Linked DNA regions of Polyangium mundeleinium. The protein of the gene in region 1 binds, or shares a complex with, the protein of each later gene. Links are inferred from orthologs where the notes say so. Each region holds a gene or a part of one and is shown in the gene's direction. Other genes may lie near its edges. The genes, in order: rodA and POL67_RS17070.

What was found.
Region 2: the proteins of rodA (region 1) and POL67_RS17070 are in contact, whole or in part, in a crystal structure (PDB 6PL5), measured with the Thermus thermophilus proteins. The link is inferred for Polyangium mundeleinium from one-to-one orthologs. Residues at the interface, in WP_223903423.1 of Thermus thermophilus: Phe161, Val165, Phe168, Val169, Leu172, Pro198, Tyr199, Glu202, Tyr211, Arg212, Asp213, Gln220, Val221, Gln223, Ser224, Ile226, Ala227, Ile228, Gly229, Ser230, Gly266, Phe267, Val270, Leu274, Tyr277, Gly278, Leu281, Phe285, Leu289, Arg297; in WP_223903432.1 of Thermus thermophilus: Arg4, Ile5, His6, Leu8, Ala9, Phe12, Ala15, Leu16, Leu19, Gly20, Arg22, Ala23, Trp24, Leu26, Gln27, Val28, Tyr31, Tyr34, Leu36, Leu43, Thr45, Asp47, Lys156, Gln157, Gly158, Ser160, Val184, Leu201, Glu202.

What each region holds. Positions count from the first base shown.
Region 1 is NZ_JAQNDO010000001.1:7,891,289-7,901,064, reverse strand. Bases 2,561-5,560 are described here. They hold rodA (rod shape-determining protein RodA), read left to right. Parts: upstream 2,561-3,493; coding sequence 3,494-4,627; downstream 4,628-5,560. Other genes in these bases: POL67_RS31415 (GTP-binding protein), read right to left, coding at 4,637-5,560; mrdA (penicillin-binding protein 2), read left to right, coding at 2,561-3,497. Outside these bases: rod shape-determining protein MreC, read left to right, coding at 112-999; POL67_RS31430 (hypothetical protein), read left to right, coding at 1,024-1,551; more of mrdA, read left to right, coding at 1,548-2,560; more of POL67_RS31415, read right to left, coding at 5,561-6,121; POL67_RS31410 (PA14 domain-containing protein), read right to left, coding at 6,254-6,964; POL67_RS31405 (rhomboid family intramembrane serine protease), read right to left, coding at 7,024-7,986; POL67_RS31400 (RNA polymerase sigma factor), read left to right, coding at 8,131-8,937; POL67_RS31395 (hypothetical protein), read left to right, coding at 8,934-9,644; POL67_RS31390 (hypothetical protein), read left to right, coding at 9,641-9,776. UniProt on the Escherichia coli protein: Peptidoglycan polymerase that is essential for cell wall elongation. Also required for the maintenance of the rod cell shape. Functions probably in conjunction with the penicillin-binding protein 2 (mrdA).
Region 2 is NZ_JAQNDO010000001.1:4,252,305-4,262,055, forward strand. The notes cover bases 4,452-7,426. They hold POL67_RS17070 (penicillin-binding transpeptidase domain-containing protein), read left to right. Parts: upstream 4,452-5,008; coding sequence 5,009-6,844; downstream 6,845-7,426. Other genes in these bases: POL67_RS17065 (NHL repeat-containing protein), read left to right, coding at 4,452-4,783; POL67_RS17075 (FtsW/RodA/SpoVE family cell cycle protein), read left to right, coding at 6,841-7,426. Outside these bases: POL67_RS17045 (CHAT domain-containing tetratricopeptide repeat protein), read left to right, coding at 1-370; POL67_RS17050 (hypothetical protein), read left to right, coding at 443-736; POL67_RS17055 (hypothetical protein), read left to right, coding at 830-1,183; POL67_RS17060 (FG-GAP repeat protein), read right to left, coding at 1,345-3,120; more of POL67_RS17065, read left to right, coding at 3,173-4,451; more of POL67_RS17075, read left to right, coding at 7,427-7,917; POL67_RS17080 (glutathione S-transferase family protein), read right to left, coding at 8,054-8,677; POL67_RS17085 (hypothetical protein), read right to left, coding at 9,071-9,709. UniProt on the Escherichia coli protein: Catalyzes cross-linking of the peptidoglycan cell wall. Responsible for the determination of the rod shape of the cell. Is probably required for lateral peptidoglycan synthesis and maintenance of the correct diameter during lateral and centripetal growth.

The sequences.
Region 1 (9,776 bases):
CGGAGCGCGTGTGCAGGTAGCGTCCGCGCGTCTCTCGTGGCATCGAGGGAAGAGCGGGGACCTCTCCCGCGTGATCCGAGCCGCTTTCCCGGCGGCCTCGCCGCTCGACGCATGAACTTCAAGCGATACCGCGACCTGGCCATCGTCCTGCTCGCCCTGGCGGTGCCGTTCTGGTTCCTCCGGGCCAGCATGCGTGATCCCGGGAAGGTCACGGGCGCCGACAAGGTGATCGTCCGGATCGCCACGCCCCTCCAGTACGCCGCGGCGACGCTCGCGCGCGGGCTCTCGAACATCTGGGGCGACTACATCTACCTGGTCGACGTCAAGGAGGACAACGCGCGCATCGCCTCACAGAACGCGCGCCTCCGCGAGCGTGTGCGCAAGCTCGAGTCGCTCGAAGAGGAGAACCGGAGGCTCCGGCGCCTGCTCGATCTGCGCACGAGCGTCCGCACCGACGTCGTGAGCGCGGTGGTCACGGGCAAGAACACGAACGAGTTCTTCCGCGTCGCGCGCGTCACCCTCGACAGCGAATCGAACGACGTCAGGCCGAGCCAGCCCGTGATCTCGCCCGACGGCGTCGTGGGCACGACGCTCAAGGTCTCGGGCGACACGATCGACGTGCGGCTCATCGTCGACGCGGGCAGCGGCGTCGACGTCGTCGTGCAGCGGACGGGCGCGCGTGGGTTCGTCCGCGGGACGGGCGACGAGGCGAAGTACCTCTGCAGCGTGGAGTACGTGCAGCGCACCGACGAGGTGGAGGTCGGCGATCTGCTCGTCACGAGCGGCGTCGGGAAGCGGTATCCGAAGGGCATTCCCGTCGGCAAGGTGACGCAGGTCGTGAAGCGGGACTTCGGCATCTACCAGCAGGTCTACGCGACGCCTGCCGTGGATTTCTCGCGGCTCGAAGAGGTGCTCATCGTCACCTCCGCGCCTCCGGAGGAGGCCCAGCCCCAGGCGCCCACGCCAGGCGCGGCTGGCTCTTCCACGCCGCGGCGGTAAGGTCGGAGGGGAGGAGAGAGGACGATGCGAAACACCGCATTTCTCGCTGTCGGCATCGCCCTTCTCGTCATCCAGTCGAACCTCTACCGGCTGATCGGGCGGCTGCAGATCGCGGGGATCACGCCGAGCCTGCTCCTGCCGCTCGTGGTGTTCATGGGCGTGCACGAGTACTCGATCGCCCGCGGCGCGGCGCTCGCGTTCTTGCTCGGCTACCTGCTCGATCTGTTTTCGGCCGCGCCCATCGGTCTGTTCACCTTCATCACGGTCGCCACGTTCGTCGTCGCGCGCGCCGCGGGCGTGCGCCTCGCCGCGCAGACGCTCCTCACCAAGGTCGCGCTCGCCTTCGCCTTCGCGCTGCTCGAAGGCGTGCTCATCATCGTGCTGACGGCGATCTTCGGGACCGACACGGCGAGGCCGCGCGCGCTGGCGACGCTCGTCGCGCCGCACGCGATCGGCACAGCGATCTTCGCGCCACTCGTCTTCAGCCTCGCCGAGCGCGTGCATCAAGCGACCATCAACGTGCCGAGACCCGGGGAAGGAGGTCAGCGATGAGCCTCGTCGTTCAGCGCTCCGACGTCAGCGAGTTCAGGCGCCGCTTCCGCTGGATCGCGCTCGCGATGGTGGTGCTCCAGCTCATCCTCATCGGGCGCCTGTTCCTGCTCCAGATCATCGAGGGCGACGACAACAAAGCGATCGCCCGCGAGAACATCGTCCGTCGCGTCACGCTCGCGACGACGCGTGGCCTCATCCGCGATCGGAGCGGCAAGATCCTCGCGGCGAGCCGGCCCTCGTACAACCTCTACGTCGTCCCCGAGAGGATCGACATGCAGGTCGTCTGGCCGAAGCTCGTCGAGTACCTCGGGGTCGGCGTGGACGAGCGCGCGCGGCTCGAAGCGCTGCTCACCACGCTTCGCGCGAGCGATGGGCCCCGGAAGAGCCAGCAGATCCTGCTGAAGGAAGACATCTCGCGCGACGCCGTGGCCACGCTGCGCACACATGACGCGGAGCTTCCCGCGGTCGACGTCGTGCCCGTGCCGGTCCGCTATTACCCGTACGAAGAGGTCGGCGCGCACGCGCTCGGCTACATGGTCGAGGTCGACGCGGAGAAGCTGAACCAGCTCCGCAGCGCGGGCTACGTCGAGGGCGATCGTGTCGGCGCGACGGGCATCGAGCGCGCGTGGGAGAGCTACCTGCGCGGCACGCGCGGCTGGGAGAAGGTGCTCGTCGACGCGAGGGGACGGCGAAGGCCGGGCGGTGAGGGGATCATCGAGGATCCGCGGCGCGTCGATCCGATCCCGGGTCGCGATCTGCGGCTCACGCTCGACGCCGACATCCAGCGCGCGATCGAGAAGGCGATGCGCCCTGAGCTCGCGGGCGGCGTCGCGCTCATCGACGTGCGCACGGGTCGCATCATCGGCCTCTACTCGAAGCCGAGCTACGACCCGAACGCGCTCTCGGGCGGATCGGGCAAGCAGGTCATCCGCGACGCGTTCCGCAGGCTCTACTCGGACCCGCTCAAGCCCGCGCTGGACAAGACGATCTCTGGCGCGTACCCGCCGGGCTCGACGTTCAAGCCCTTCACGGCGCTCGCCGCGCTGGAGAAGGGGCTCATCGATCCTCGCGCGGCGACGAACTGCCGCGGCGGGCTCACCTTCGGCAAGCGCCCGTTCCGGTGCACGCACGTCCACGGACCGGTGGATCTGCACAAGGCGATCGCGGAGTCGTGCAACGTCTACTTCTACCGCCTCGCGGCCGAGCTCGGCGTGGGCATGGACGTCATCGCCGAGATGGGGCAGCGCTTCGGCCTCGGCGCGAGGACGGGTCTCGGCGTGAACGCGGAGGCGGCGGGGCGCATGCCGACGCGCGCCTGGATGACCCTGCGCAACAAGGGCCAGTTCCGGCTCGGCTTTGGCCTCAACGCGGCGATTGGGCAGGGCGCGACGACGGTGACCGTCCTCCAGCTCGCGCTCGCGTACGCGGCGCTCGCCAACGGCGGCACGCTCTACCAGCCGCAGATCGTGCGCGCGGTCGAGACGAGCGCGGGCACGGTGGTGCAGGAGTTCGCGCCGCGCGTGCGGCGGCAGATCGACGTGAGCCCCGAGAACCTCTCGCTCGTGCAGAAGGCGCTCTACGCGGGCGTGAACTCCGAGGCGGGCACCGCCTTCAAGGCACGCGTGCTCGGCGTCGACATGGCGGGCAAGACGGGCACCGCGCAGGTCTCGCACAAGCTCGCGCGCGGCGCCGAGGCCGAGCGCGTGTGGTACTTCAACCGCGAGCACGCGTGGTTCGCGGGCTACTCGCCATCCCGCGCGCCCGAGGTCGCGGTCGTGGTCCTGGTCGAGCACGGCGGCGCCGGTGGTAAGCACGCGGCCCCCGTCGCCTTCGAGGTCGTCCGCGCCTACAACGAGCTCTCGCGCGAGCGTGTTACGCGCGCCGGTGGGAACAACGGCGGTAGCGCACGCACGCAACCGAAGCCCGATCGTGGAGGTACGCCTTGATTCGCGGCGACGTCTCGCCCCGGGCGAGGGATCACTTCGACTGGCCACTCTTCATCGCTGCGGCGCTCATCGCCGTGCTCGGCGTGGTCAACCTCTACAGCGCGACGAGCGTCTACCAGGGTGTGCGCGCCGAGCTCTACATCAGCCAGATCTACTGGCTCGTGCTCGGCGGCATCCTCGGCGGGATCCTCGTCGCCATCGACTATCGCCACCTCGAGCGTCTCGGCTACGCCATCTACACCTTCGGCGTCTTCTCGCTCATCCTGGTCTTCGTCTTCGCGAAGGACTTGCGCGGCTCCAAGCGCTGGATCGAGTTCGGGTCCTTCCGCTTCCAGCCGAGCGAGTTCATGAAGGTCTTCCTCGTCATCGCGCTGGCGAAGTTCCTTCACGACGATCCACGCAGCGAAGGGCGCACGTTGAAGGACCTGCTCGTCCCCGCGCTGCTCACGGGCGTGCCCGCGCTGCTCATCCTGAAGCAGCCCGATCTCGGCACCGCGTCGATCCACGTCCTCGTCTTCCTCATGATCGCCGCGCTCACGCGGGTCCGGTGGAAGAGCGTGCTCACCTTCATCGTGACGGTCGCAGCCGCGGCGCCCATCGTTTGGTACTACGTCCTGCTCGACTACCAGAAGGCGCGCGTGACCGTCTTTTTGCGGCCCGAGGACGACATCCTCAAGACCGGCTGGCACGCGCATCACTCCCGCGTGGCCATCGGCAACGGCGGGCTCTTCGGCAACGGGTACATGAAGGGCACGCAGAACCAGTTCAACTTCCTGCCCGACCAGTTCTCGGACTTCCCGTTCCCAGTGTTCGCGGAGGAGTGGGGCTTCGCCGGCAGCGTGCTGCTCGTCTTGCTCTACGGGTTCCTCTGCTTGTGGTCGATCCGCATCGCCTCGCTCGCCAAGGATCGCTTCGGCGCCGTGCTCGGCGTCGGTTGCGGCGCGATCCTCTTCTGGCATGCGTTCATCAACGCAGGGATGGTCTGCGGCATCCTCCCCGTCGTCGGCGTGACCTTGCCGCTCTTTTCCTACGGCGGCTCCAGCGTGACCACGATGCTCATGTGCGTCGCGCTGCTCATGAACGTGTCCATGCGCCGCTACTCGGTCGTCCCCGCTCCGGACCGCCTCTAGGCGGTTCCTTCAGCGAATCGAGCTTCGCGCGAGCCGCGCGTCGACCGCGAACGCGTAGGCCGCGAGCGCGTCGCGCGCGGTCATCTTTCCGCCCCCGCGCGCCGTGCGCACGGTCGCGCGGAAGGACAGGTACCGGCGTCCATCGAGCCCGAGCAAGAGCGGCACCGCCCCAGGATCCCGCGGCGCATCCGAGGCGCCGAACAAGCTCGCGGCGCTCGCGAGCTGGCGCGCCACGAGCCCATCACACTGCTCGATCGCCTCGGCGTAGCGACCGCTCGCGATGGACGCTTCGACGTTGTGCACGAGCGCGTGATCGCCGTCGGGCCAGAGCTCCGCGAACGAAAGCCCGGTGCCCCTCGGCGCCTCGACGTGCACGGCAGCTTCGGCCTTCGCCGCGATGTTCACGGACGTTTGGTTCGTGGCCGGCGCTGACGGCGGAGGCGCCGGCGCTTGCGGGACGAGCGGCGCGAACGGCTTCGGCGGAGGGAAGACGGAGCCACGCGTCCGGCTGCGAACCGACTCGGGCGCGCGCGGCCTGCCAGCCGTGGGCGGGGACTGCACGGACGGGGGCGGCGCGGGCCGCACGGACTCCGTCTTCGGCAGGATCGGCGCCTCGGCGGGCGGCGCGATCGCGAGCTGCGCGCTCGACGGCGTGGGCTCTTCCTGGGCCTCGGGGAAGCTCGTGACGGGCAGGGGAGGCGGGCGCATCGCGGGGCTCTTCAGCTCCTCGGGCTCCTCGATGCCCGTGTCGGGCGGCACGCTGCCCCAAGCGCGGCTCGGGGCCACGCGGTTGATCATCGCGGCGCTCACGGGCGGACGATCGCTGCGCGAGGCGTCGCGCAGCGCCGCGGCGAGCCCTTCTTCGGCCGGATCATAGGCCTCTGCGGCGGCGGCGCGCACGGACTCGGGGATCTGCGACTCGAACGCCGCGAGCACGACCTGCGTGATCCGCTCCAGCGTCTCGTACACGCCCATGCCCGTCTTCGCCGACGCGGGCAGGGATGGCGCGCGGAAGCGGTTCAGCATCCTGTCGAGCTCCTCCATGGGGAGCACGTCGGGCAGGTCGCGCTTGTTGTGCTGGAAGACGATGGGCATGTCCGCGACGTTTCGGCCTTGATCGGCGAGGTTGTCGCGCAGGTTGTCGAAGCTCTCGAGGTTCGCGTCGGCGCGCGCGATTTGCGAGTCGCTCACGAACACGATGCCGTCGGAGCCCGTGAGCACGAGCTTGCGGGTCGCGTTGAAGTAGACCTGCCCGGGGACGGTGAAGAGTTGCAGCCGCACGTTCATGCCGCGGATGGGCGGCAGGCGCATCGGTAGGAAGTCGAAGTAGAGCGTGCGGTCGACGGGCGTCGCGAGCGAGACGAGCTTGCCGCGGTGCTCGGGCTTGGCCGTCGCGTGGATGTACTCGAGCGTGGTCGTCTTCCCGCCGAGCCCCGGGCCGTAATAGACGATCTTGAAGACGAGCTCCCGCGAGAGCGGGTTCACCGACGCCATACGCGAGGCGACGATAGCATCATGGCCACCCGCCGCGTCGAATAAGCCGCAGGATCGAAGGCGCTTGCGAGGGGTTGGGCGAACGAAGGGCGGAGAGAGTCGGGATCGTGGGGAGATGCGCGCGCGAGAGAGCTAGCGAACGCCCACGAGGGGACGCGGCGCGGCGTCGCCTTCACCCACCGAGAGGGTGAGAGCGACCGTACCCTTCTTGCCCTGCATGTAATCGAGGCGGAGCTGGTGGCGGCCGGTCTTGAGGGTCTTCGTGCCCGCGGCCTCCTGGGGCGCGTGCAGGCCGTCGTTGTCGACGAGCTTCTCGCCATCGATGTAGAGGATGGCGCCGTCGTCGGAGACGAGCTTGAACGTGTAGGGGGAGTCGCGCGGGACGTCGAAGGCACCCTCGTAACGAATCGCGAACCACTCTTCCTGGGCGAGGACGCCGGGGAAGCCGCCGGAGAACTCCTGGCGCTGGACGATGAAGCTGTCGGTGAGCAGCGTCGCGAAGGGGACCATCTTCGAGAGGTCCGGCAGCTTCGTCGTCGTGTCGGGGATCACGTACGCGTAGCCCTTGAAGGCGCCGAGCGAGCCGTTGCCGAAGGCGGTGCGGCCGTTGATGCGCGGGGGCTCGACGACGGGCTTGGTGGTCCCGGTTTGTGTGCCGGTCGGCGTCGTGGTGGTGGGCCGCTGAGCGTTCGTCGGGCGGCGGATGCCGCGGGACGGCTGCCGTGCCGGCTGCGCTTGCTGCTGCTGCTGGTTCGTCGGCGGGCGGTTGTTGACGTAGACGGTGCAGCCGCCAAGGGCGACCGCGGAGGCGAGAAGGGCGAGCCGAAGCGAGCTGTGCGACATGGCGTCTCCTGGGGAAGAAATCGATACGAGGCGGTAGACGGTCAGAGCCGAATTTGCAATCACCGCTTCGTCTGGAAATCGACAGCCCCCGTTTGAACCGCACGTCGCGACGAACGCTCTTCGCTCTGTTGCAGCTCGCGCCACGTCGGCGAGAGCTGTGCCAGGACGAGCGAAGCCACGCACGTGAGCAGGCCGAGACCCGCGGCGACGTTCATCCCGAGGTCGGATTTCCCGCTCCCGCTGGAAACTCGCACGGGTCGAGCAAAAATCACGCCGAGCAGGATCCCGACGGCGAGGCCGCCCAGGTGGGCGATGTTGTTGATGAGCAGGCCGACGTTCGCCTGGTTGATGGCGAAGCCGAGCACCACGTTGAGGAGCACGGCTTGCAGGGCGAACCGCTTCCACTGCGGGTTTCGCTGTCGATACAGCATCCCCAGCACGAGCCCCATGATCCCGAAGACGGCGCCGCTCGCGCCCGCCGTGAGGGCCCCGCCCGAGGGATCAAAGAGGAGCGTGTAGGCCATCGAGGCGACGAACCCGAAGACGCCCGCCGCGACGTACGTCAGGAGGAAGCGCGCTGGCCCCACCGCGGGCTCGGCGATCCGGCCGAGCCACGAGAGCACGAACATGTTGCCGAGCAGGTGCAAGGCGCCGAAATGCACGAAGATCGCGGAGACGAGCCGCCACGGCTCCGCAAAGACGAGCAGCACGTGGACCGCCCCGAACCGGAGGGTGTCGATCGGCGCCGGGCGAAGCAGCGCCGAGAGCGCGTCCTCGGAGCCCCGCGTGCGGAGCGCGACATACACCTGCGCCGCAAACACCAGGAGCGTGAGCCCAATCACGAGCTTCGAGGCGAGGAGCGCGTCCGGATCGAGCCGCGCGCCGAGGCGATCGACGGAACGAGCGACGGTGGAGAGCGCCTGCCCGCAGCGGACGCAGCGATCGAAGCCGGCTCCGTTCAGCGCGCCGCAGCGCGCGCAGGGCACCGCCTTCGTCCGCGAGGAGTGAGCTTCTTCGGTCAAGTCGTCGCTCCCTTGGTGGAAACTCCGGCCTTTGCAGCGAGAAAATCCGTTCGAGGCCGGAGGATGGGGCGCGTGACCGCGCGCCGGGGCTCAATGTGGTGGCGATCGCCCGTAAGGTCGAGCGGCAAAGGCCGTTCTCCGGGCGTGCAAGCGTTAGCCCTCGCGTTCCGTCCGCTCGCGCCGCCCGCCCAGGATCCGATGGCGGCGCTTCTGCTCGCGGTCGGGCTCGGTCGTCGTCCGGTGCCCTTGCCGCGCGCGGAGAAGCCGTCGCCGGTCCAGGCTGTGCGGCCGAGGCCGAGTCCAGGTATGGTGGCGTCCGTGGCCGTTGCGCGTACGGATCTCGAAGCAGAGCGCGAGCTCTGCGAGCGCGCGAGGGCCGGGGATCGCGCGGCGCTCGGGCAGCTCCTGCGTCGCTACGGGCCGATCCTCTACCGCTCGGTGCTGCTGCCGCGTCTCGGGCGCGAGGCGCTCGCGCAGGACGCGCTCGCCGAGACGTACGCGCGCGTCGTGGAGCGGTTCCATCAGTTCCAGTGGCAAGACGCGGGCGTCTACCCGTGGCTGCGCGTCGTGGGTCTGCGCATCGCGTACGACATCCTGCGATCACGCAAGCGCGAGACGCTCTACGAGCCAGACGATCTGCAGCGCGAGATCGACGCGGCCGAGGCCGATCCACAGACAAACGGCGAGGCAGAGCTCTGCGAGAAGCGTGACCTCGCCGAGGCGCGCGCGCGGGTCGAAGCGGCCTTGCGATCGATCCATCCGCGGTACGCCGAGGCGATCCGGCTGCGCGTGCTCGAAGAGCGATCCCGCGAAGAGGTGGCGAGCGCGCTCGGCGTGACGGTCTCGACGTTCGACGTGGTGCTGCACCGCGCGCTCGCAGCGCTGAAGAAGGCGATCGACGTGCCTCGCGTGGCCGAGGGCAAGCTCGCGTCGAGGGAGGCTCCGCGATGAAAAGGGAGCACAAGCTCAGGTTGGTTCGTCCGGACGAGCGCGTGGCGTTCGAGGACGAGTCGCCGCCGTCGCCCGAGGAGCTCGCGGAGGCCGAGGCGCTCCGCGCGTCGCTGGAGAAGGGAGAGCACCCGCTCGCCGTGGTGCTGCGATCGGCGAGCGCGCCGGCGTCGCTCGACGACGCGCTGAACGACGCGCTGATCGAGCGCGCGCTCGGCAAGAGCGAGGCGCGCGCCGAGAGCGAGGACGAGCCGCCGACGGCCTCCGAGCGCGCGGGTGCCACACGGTTGCGTGATGCGCTCGACGCGCCTCGTGGAGAGGAACGGAGGGCGCCGCTCGCGGAGCTGGCGGAGGCGCTCGTCGCGGCGCACAAGCCGCGCGCGATCGAGCCGCTCCGGAACGAGGCGCTCATCGCGCGCGCGCTCGGACGAACGTCGGCGCAGCCGCGCAAGGGGCGCGTGCTTTCGGTCGTCACGGCGGCGGTCGTCATGGCGGTCGCAGCGGCTGCGGGCTTCGTGCTCACGCTGCGTCCTTCGACGGAGAGCACGGTCGCGGAGGCTTCGGAGCTTCAGCGATCGCGCTCGGCAGGCGAGCTCTTCGACACGCCGTTCCCGCGTGTCGGCGGCGCGTCGGCGCGCGTCGATCGCATCGCGAGCGCGCGCGCCACGGAGCTCCGGCAGAACCGCTTCGCCTTGTGGGGTGTGCGATGAAGCGCAGCTCGGCGAAGATCACGATCGCGGCGCTCGTGCTCGCGGTGATGAGCGCCGTCGGCGTGAGCTGCGCGCGATCGGAGCGCGCAGCGACGCAGCCTTCGGCGTGCGAGCCAGGTGCCACGCCGGTCG
Region 2 (9,751 bases), 3.6 Mb from region 1 along the record:
GGGCGCCGAGACCCAGGTCATGAGCTTGTGGCAGGTCGATGACGAGGCCACGAGTGAGCTGATGACGGCCTATTACACGGGCCTCGCCGCCGGCGGGGGGCGGAGCGAGGCGTTACGCGCGGCGCAGCTCGCCGTGCGCGAAAAACATCCGCACCCTTATTACTGGGCGAGCTTCATCGTCTCCGGCAATGGCGCCGCGCTCGACGGTCGCTCGGCTCCGCCCCGCTTCGCGCTCGCGCGGGGGCCACGCGGGTGCGCTTGCCAGGCCGCCGGGGCGCCTTCCGAAAGGGGCACGGGGCTCGTCGCGCTCGCGGCGGGCGCCCTGGCCCTCGCGGGGCGGCGGAGGCGGCGTGCCTGGAACGTTCCTTGAAAGGACCTCGGCGCAGATCGCGACTCGCTCCCGAGGAACACCGTTGGTGGGTCGCTGAGATTGGAGATTGTGATGCATCGTTCTAGATTCGCCGCCATCCGTCCGCTTGTCCTGGGCCTCGCCGCCGCGCTCCTCGTGGCGTGTGGGGGCGCGCAGCAGCCCCCCGCGGAGCCCGGCGCCGGCGCGGCGTCCGCCGAGGTCACGTGCACGACGCCCGAGGTCACGGATCCGAACACGCCGCCCGCGTGCCCGAACCCCGAGCAGTGCGAGTGGAGCGCCGAGAACAAGAAGTGCCAGCCGAAGCGCGGCGTCATCATGGAGGACGCGAGGCCGAAGCCGCCGCCCCCGCCGCCGCCCGAGAGCTGAGCCGCGCCCCCCGCCCGTTCCCGCTGCCTCGACTCGATCCGGCTCGACCCGGTCGAGGAGGTCCTCGACGAGCTCCAGGAGGTCCTCGACCGGGTGGCGGAGGTCCTCGACCGGCGCCAGGAGGTGCTCGATCGGCGCCAGGAGGTTCTCGACTGGCGCCAGGAGGTGCTCGACCGGCGCCAGGAGGTTCTCGACCAGCGCCAGGAGGTTCTCGACCAGCGCCAGGAGGTTCTCGACCAGCGCCAGGAGGTTCTCGACCAGCGCCAGGAGGTCACTCGACCTCCGCCAGGAGGTCACTCGACCTCCGCCAGGAGGTCGTCGACCGGCGCCAGGAGGTCCTCGACCGGGTGGCGGAGGTCCTCGACCGGCGCCAGGAGATCGTCGACCGGCTCCAGGAGGTCACTCGACCTTCTCCAGGAGGTCCTGTGCAACCGGAATCTTGGGTGACACTTCAGACCGGGACCCTGGGTGACACGGTCCGGCAGGGCAGGTACGGAGACCATCCGCCTCCGCGACGTGGTCCGGCTGGCGCGGTCGTTCCTAGGCGAATCCGATCCCAGGACCGTTTCCGACACGGCCCATGACCTTTTCGGGCCCAGGGCCGGCGATCAACGCCGCCCCCGCGAACGCCGAGCCGCCGTCGCGGCGAGCGCGAGCCCCACGAATCCAGAGAGCTCGCCCAGCCCCGAACCGCTCCCTGGAACCCCACACGCGCAGGACGCCTCCGGGACGACCGCGCATTCCGGATCCCCGGGGTTGATCAAGGCATATTCGCACACACCCGTCGACGTATTGCATTGCCCCGGCAGGTGACACGCGTCCGGCGCGGCGCACGAGAGCGATTCGCCAGCGCATCCCCCTTCCACGCAGACGTCGCCCTCGGTACACGCATCGCCGTCGTCGCACGTGGTGCCAGCCGGATGCCTCTCGCACGCCCCGGCGCCATTACACATGCCCGTCGTTCCGCAGGTCTCGGGCGCCAGCTCCGCGCACTCCGCATCGGGATCGGTCCCCGCCGCGAGGGGCCCGCAGACGCCGTCGATGCCGTCGCCCTTCGAGGCCCCGACGCACGCCACACACGTGCCCTCGCACAACGTGTCGCAGCAGACGCCATCCGTGCAGAAGCCACTGGCGCAAACCGCGTGTTGGTCGCAGGGGGTGCCATTCTCGAGCCCCGGCGCAAGCGCGAGGATATAAGCCGCGCCCTCGATTTCGGGGGTCGTTTCATCCGGCGCGCCGATGAGCAGCGTGTCGCCCGACAGCGAAACGGAGGCGCCGAACGCCCCTTGCCAATCCTTGGGCTGCTCCTTCGGGAGGACCACGGATTCGAGCTCCCACGCTCCCGCCGAGCGGCGGAAGGTATGGGCACGGAACATGAAAAACCCCGTGTAGAGCATGCTGATGCTCGATCCCACGAGGAGCCGGTCGCCCTCGAGCGCCAGCGCCGCGCCGAAATTGTCCCATCCGAGCTGCGTGGGAGGCCAGGGCTCAGCCACCTGGATCCAGCCGCCGCCGACCCGCGAGAAGATCCGGCACCCGTCTTGACCTCCGAGCGCCAGGGTGTCCCCTTCCAGCGCCACCGCCCGGAGGTGGATGTCCGTCGGGATCTCCGCATCCTCGCTCCACGTGCTCCCTGCACGCGTGAAGGCGCGCGCCCCGAACCCGTGCGAGACGACGAGCGTATCTCCCGACAACCCGATGGCAGACACCTTCTCCTCGCTGCCGAGCCCGCTCGGGACGAGCCGGGCCTCCTGCGTCCAGGTGCCCCCCTGAAAGACGAAGACGTAGACCGCGCCGACGTCGCCGCTGCGCGGATCCATGACGGCGAGCCGATCCCCCGAGAGCACGACGTTCCACCCGAACTCGCGGGACCCGAGCCCGTCCGCAGCCACGACTTTCCCCTCCAAGGTCCATGCGCCCCCCTGCCGCGTGTAGGAGAAGACGGCGCCCGGGAGATCGGCGTCGATGTAGGGGGTGCCCACGGCGAGCCGATCCCCCTCGAGGGCCACCGCATCCCCGAATTCGTCGGAGAAGACCGTGCCAGGCGCTTTGAGTTCGGCCACCTCGCCCCAGGTGGCGCCGCTCCGCTCGAACAGATAGACGGCCCCGGCTTTGCCATCCGAACTGGCGGACCGACGCATGCCCACGGCCGCCGTGTCCCCGTCGATCGCCGTGGAGATACCAAACTGCCCGTTCCAGTGGGGCTTGCTCGGGATGAGCTTCGCCTGCTCGACGGCCGTGAGCAGCGGCTGGACGGCGAAGGCGACCTCGGGCTCGTTCTCGAATGCGACGTTCCGCCCCTCGCCACAACCGGCCGCGGCGCAAACCATGACCATCACCGAGGCCCCCCAACCGACGACCCTACCCCCGATTCGTTTCCACATTCGCCCATCCTACGTGATTTTCTTTGCGCGCGGCCAGGGCTACCCTGCGGTCATGGTGAACCGCGTGCCGGGCGTGCTCCGTCTGTTCTTCCTCGCAATGCTCGCCTCCGCGATGCCCGGTTGCGGCTCGCATGTCGAGCTGGCCGACGTCTGCGAGCCGCACGCGCAGGAGCTTTGTTATACCGGCCCGGAAGGCACCGAGGGCGTGGGCGCATGCCGCGCGGGCCTCCGAACGTGCGCAGGCGACGGGAGCGGCTTCGGCCCGTGCACGGGGGAGATCCTGCCGGCCTTCGAGGCGTGCTCCATCCCGGGGGACGAAAATTGTGACGGCACATCGGCCGTCTGCACCGGAGAGACCTCGTGGGCGAAGCGCTTCGCGAGCCCCGAGGACGAATTCGTGCGAAGCGCGGCGGCCACGGACGCCGGCGGGATCGTCCTCGGCATCGACCTTGTCGGCGCCCTCGACGTCGGCGGCCCCGTGGGCGTCGTCGAATCGGCCCTCGGGCAGGGGGCCTGCGTGCTCGAGCTCGGCGCGGAGGGCGATCCCCTCGGCGCGGAGGTCCTCCATGGAGGAGACGGCTGGGATTTCTTCGTCACCCATGGGGCAGGTCGGACCTCGGGCGTCGGGCGTTTTTCAGGCCCCGTCACGCTCGCCGGGGAGACGTTCACCTCGGTCAGCGACCAGGACGCGCTCCTCTTTTCGCTCGATCCTGCCGGCGATATCGTGTTCCGGAAGCAGATCAGCGCCTCCACCGCTTCGCTGTTCATCGACGCGATAGGGTCGAACGCGGCGGGGGATCTGCTCCTCGGGGGCGGAACGAGCGCGAACTCCCTGGACCTCGGCGGCGGACCTCTGGTGGATGCCGACGGCGTCACGTTCCTCGGGCGCTTCGACGCGGCGGGGAACCACATCTTCAGCAAGACCCTGCCGCCGGTGGAGGTGAACTCCACCCGATTCGACCCACAAGGAAACATCTTCCTCTCGGGGTACATGTACGATTCGGCGAACTTCGGGGGCGAGACGCTGACGAGCGTGGGACAAAAAGACTATTTCGTGGTGAAGCTCGGCCCCTCCGGCGAGCACCTCTGGAGCAAGCGCTTCGGCGGGAGCGGCATCATCTCCTCTTCCTATTCTTCCTATCTCACGATCGAGCCGGACGCCGCGGGCAACGTCTATCTGGCGGGCGTGTTCAGCGAGACCTGGGATTTCGGCGGCGGACCGGTCACGTCCAAGGCCTCCGAGGGGGCAGGTGACGCATTTTTGGTCAAGCTCGATCCGAACGGGAAGTACCTTTGGGGCAAGTTTTTCGGGAATGGTCAATACCAGTCCGCCAACGCCATCACCACGGACCCGAGCGGGAGCGTGATCCTCGGAGGGAGCTTCGGAGGGACTGTGGATTTCGGCGCGGGCGTGCTCCAGGCCTCCTCGCCGCTCTCGTTGGACATCTTCGTCGCCAAGTTCTCGCCCGACGGTGAACCCTTGTGGAGCCGGCGGTTCGGCGGAGGCAATGCCCTCTTCCTTTCCCCGAATGGGCTCGTCGTGGCCCCGTCGGGGCACGTCTACATGGCAGGGACGGTCTACGGAGATCTCGATTTCGGCTCCGGCGACCTCAAAGCCACCCACGCTGGGGCGGACGTGTTCGTCGTGAAGCTCGACCCGTGAAGGGCCCGCGCTCCCGGACGTTTTCGCGCGGGGGCCCGTCCCCGAGCGGAATCCCCTGCATACGTCCTCTGAAAGCCGCTCCCGTCGTCCACGTGTCGGACACCGTCCGATTCGCGGAATTGACGCGTCGCTCGCCCGCTACGAAGGGGAAGACCGGCGGGCCCTCGCCGCGTTCCTCTTTGCTCTCACGACGCGTGATGACCCCTCGATGTACGGAGGACCGTGATGCCCGACGACACCGCCCCGATCCCCGATGTCCACGAGGCGACGAGCGCCCTCGACGCGCGCACCCACCTCGGACGCCGCGTGCGAGGCATGTCGTGGTTCGTCGGCGCGGCGCTCCTCGGCCTCGCGGCGCGCGGCGTCCACCTGCAGATCGTGCACGGCGCAGAGCACGCGGCCCGCCTCGAAGCTGCCAGCGTGAAACGAGTGCGCCTCGCGCCGAGCCGCGGGGTGATCCGCGACGCGCGCGGCCGCGTCGTCGCCGAGGATCGCGTCGCCGTCGACGCCTACGTCGTCCCCGATCGGATGCTCGCCCGACCGGAGGAGAAGGTGCCCCGCCTCGCTGCCGCGCTCGGCCTCAGCGATGACGAGCGCAGCCGCCTCCGCCAGAAGCTCGACGCTGTGCCCGCAGCGAAGCGCGGTCAGTTGCTCCTCGTGCGCCGCGACGTCCATCCCGAGCGACTTCAGGCGATCCGCGACGACCGCGCGCTCTCCTGGATCAAGCTCGTCGAACGAGCGGGGCGGCGCTACCCGTTCGGCTCCCTCGGCGCGCACGCGATCGGGTACATGAACGAGGTCTCGCCGGCCGATCTCGCGAACGATCCAGGCAAACGGCCGGGCGATCGCGTCGGCCGCACCGGCGTCGAGCGCGCGCAGGATCGAGCGCTGCGCGGCACGCCTGGCCACGCCTTCGTGGCCGCGACGCACCGGGTCGTCGTGCCCGCGGGGCGCGAGGGCACGGCGCCCATCGCCGGACACGACGTGACGCTGACCCTCGACATGGATCTCGAGCGCGCGCTGGACGAGGCCTTCGACCGCCACGACCAGCGCAAAGGCGCCGCGGTGCTGATCGACGTGCACACCGGCCGCGTGCTCGCGATGACATCACGACCCGCGTTTGATCCCAACCTGCTCGATCGCGGCGTGGCCGTCCCCGCGGCGGGCTCCGAGCTCGACCGCGCGCTTCTGGAGACGGCGAAGCCGGGCTCGACCATCATGCCCTTCACGGCGCTGGCGGCGCTCGCGTCCGATCGCGCCGCGACAGAGCATCCGGTCGAGTGCAAGGGCGTTTACCCGTTCGAGTCCCGGTTGTTCCGCTGCACGCACGCCCACGGTCGGCTCGATCTGGATCACGCCCTCGCCGAGAACTGCTGGGTGTGGTTCTACGATCAGGCCGCGCGGCTCGGGCTCGACGCCATCGTCAGCGAGGCCAGGCCGTTCGGGTTTGGCGTGCCCACCGGCATCGAGATCGGCCGAGAGCTCGCGGGGCTCGTACCGACCCGCGCCTGGTACAAACGCTTCGAGCCGGGCCCCTTTCACGCGGGTCACGGCCTCGTCGCCGCCATCGGGCAGGACAACGTGTGGGTCACGCCCATCCAGCTCGCGGTGGCCTATGCAGCGCTCGCCAATGGCGGCACCGTGCGCACGCCGCAGATCGTCGTGAGCGACGTGCCAGCGCCCGCGCGGCAGGTGGACGTTCCAGCCGCGGATCTCGCGCGGATCCGCGTCGCGCTGCGCGCCCGTGCGAGCGAGCTCAGCGGGTTGCAAGCCAGCGTGGCCGGCACGAGAGGCGCGTCCGACTCGCGCGAGTTCTTCCTGGTGCCCATGACCGACATCGAAGCGGAGGACGGTCCACGGGACGACGAGCCGCCCGCGCGCCCCATCCGCATTCCGGGCACGAACGGCTGGTTCGCGGGCTTCGCGCCTGCGGACGTCCCCGAGGTGGCCATCGTCGTCCTCGTCCAGGGCCGGTTCTTCTCGTCGCACCGCGCCGCGACCGCCATCGCGGACGACGCGCTCCGCGCCTACTTCGCCGGCAAGGAAAGAGGCTCCCGATGACGCGCGTCTTGCGAAACCGTCCCATCGTCGTCGTCGTCGCCGCCGCCGCCGCGCTCGCCGCCGTCGGCCTCGCGACCGTGCACGCGGCGGGGCTCGCCCTCCCGGGAAGGAGCGCGCTCTGGCCCCGGCAGCTCGCGTGGCTCATCGTCGGTTCGGCCGCGGCGCTCCTCGTTGCGCGCGCGGATCTCCGCCGGCTAAAGGACCGCCGAGCGCTGCTGATTCACGGCGCGCTGATCCTCGCCACCCTCGCCACGTTCGCCGCGTCGGGGGTCCACGACACGCACCGCTGGCTGCACCTCGGGCGCCTCCACGTGCAGCCGTCCGAGCCCCTCAAGCTCGGCCTCGTGCTCGCGCTCGCGAGCTGCTTTTCTCGTCCCGCCGAAGGCCCGCGACGGCTCCGCGATCTCGCGCTCCCGGCGGGGCTCCTCGCCTGCACGTTGATCCCCGTACTGCTCCAGCCGGATCTCGGGACCGCGGGGGTGCTCGCGCTGATCGCCGCGTCGGCTCTGGCGCTCGAGCGCTTTTCGCGCGGCGCTTGGGTCACCCTGGCCATCGGCGCGATCGGCAGCCTCGCGACCGTGTGGCTCACCCTGCACGACTACCAGCGCGCGCGCCTCGCTGCGTTCGTTCACGGCGCCGATCCGCTGACCACCGGCTACCACAGCGACCACGCGTTGCGGCTCGTCGGCGCCGGCCGCCTCCTCGGCGCCAGCAGCTTCGCGGGGAGCGAGCCCTACCCGCTGCCCGAGGCCCACGGCGACTTCGCCTTCGCGGTCTGGGCGTACGAGCACGGCTTCGCCGGCACGGCGCTGGTGCTCGCGCTCTACCTCGCGCTGGGGCTCGCCGCGCTGCGGATCGCCGCGGGCGCGCGCGACCGCTTCGAGGCCCGCGTCGCTGTGGGCGTCGCGGCGATCGTGTTCTGGCAGGCGGTGATCAACGCCGGCATGGTGATGGGCCTGCTCCCCGTGGTGGGCGTCACGCTGCCGCTGATCTCGTACGGCGGCTCGAGCGCGTTCACGTGCCTCGTGGGCGTCGGGCTGCTCGCGAGCGTGGCCCGGCGGAACACCCTCTGATGGAGTGGAGGTAGATCACGCAGGATCAGCCCGGAGGAAACGAGACGTCGGGGCCAGTCAGCAAACGTCGCGCCAGGGCGCCACAGTCATGGCGCTCGCATCGATGAAACGCGCTGAGCGAGAGCCAGGAACGGGGTCAACCCGCGAGGCCGAGCTCCTTCATGATCGCGGCGTTGCGCGCTTCAGCTCGCTGGAGGGCGGGCCGCTGGGCGAGGCGCTCGGCGTAGGCGACGAAGGAGGGGCGCTTCTCGAGCATGTCGAAGCGCAGCATGTAGCGGATCGTGCCGCCGAAGATCACGTCCGCCATGGAGAACGTTTCGCCGAGGATGAATGTGCGGTTGGCGATCGCCGACTCCATCGAGTCGAGCATGGCCTCGTAGGTGCCCCAGCCGGCCGATCCGGGCTTGGCTTCCCAACCACCCGCCTTGGCCATGGCGCCGGGCTCGATGACCGCGGGGGCGAACGCCGCCCATCGCAGGTACGTGCCCCGTTCTCCGGTGTCGACCTTCGGCGCGAGCGTCCCGTATGCGTAGCGATCCGCGAGGTAGAGGGCGATCGCCGCCGCCTCGGTGACGACCGTGTCACCGTCCTCGAGGATGGGGAGCTTGCCCATCGGGTTCAGCGCGAGGATCGCAGGGGTCTTGTGTCCACCCTTCGGCATGTCGACCTGGTGGATCTCGTATGCAACCCCGACCTCTTCGAGCGCCCAGACAGTGCCGGCCGCGCGGGAGAAGGGGTGGTGATAGAGCGTGATCGTCATCGGAGACTCCTGTCGTCGAGGGAACTGGCGCTCGGTGTACCGACCCCGATCGCAGGACACAAGCGCATAGAGCAAATTTACGCATCGGCGGTCCACGCGCCGAGAGCCCCGCGCGGGCGTGAAACCGCACCCCATGAAAACGCGGCGGCGGCGCCATCGCGCATGCCCGAGCGAGAAAGTCGTAGGGATCCAGCACGACGCACCTCGTCCCGTCACGCCACACTTTTTGGAGCTCGTACCGGACGTTGCTGGCAGCCGCAGAAACGACAAGCATTCTCCATCCATACTCGCCTGCCGCACGTACACCCCATCCAGCACGAGCGTATGCGCCCGCCGCCGCTCCCGCTCCCGCCACCGCAGGACGGGTATCCCATTCATCGCCGCGCCTCCGACTCAACGCTTGCGATAGAGCAAGCGGACTGCGTTGTCGTACGAGCTTACGTACGCGGCCGCTTCGGCGCGGCTCGAGCGCTTGTGATACACCGCGCTCTCGCCGTCTTTCTGGGAGAGGTCCACCACGTCACCGCCGCCGGGGATCATGATTTTCACGAAATGATCGCCGCGCTGATACACGTATTCGCCCGGAGATAGCTCCCTGAACACCGTCGCGACGTCGGAGGACGACTTTCCGGCCAGGTCGAGCGCCAGCGTGTAGTGGTTCCCCTGGAGGTACGCTTTCACCTGCGGGACATCGCCGACGCTGCTACTCCCGGTCAGCCCGAGTGCGTAGTCTCCGCAGTTGTATCGCCAATCAGGGGAGGTTACCCGGTCGAATCCGGGGTAGCGAAGGTCGAAGAATTCGTTGATCGTCGCGGAGGTGATGGGGTTGAGCGGCCCGTCCGGCCCCAGCCGGCTGAACACCTTCCCAAGGTCGAAGACCCCCTCTCCGAGCCCGACGGAGGAGGGATCCCATCCACGGAGCTTCAGGAGATACCAGTCGCCCGGGCCCAGCGCGTTCGGGGCCGGATCCCCATCAATCTCTTCCACTTCTTCGGGGCGGGGTCTCGCATACTCGTTGACGAGCGCCCACACACTGGGAGGGAACCCCGTCGGGTCATCGGCTCTTTGCACCGC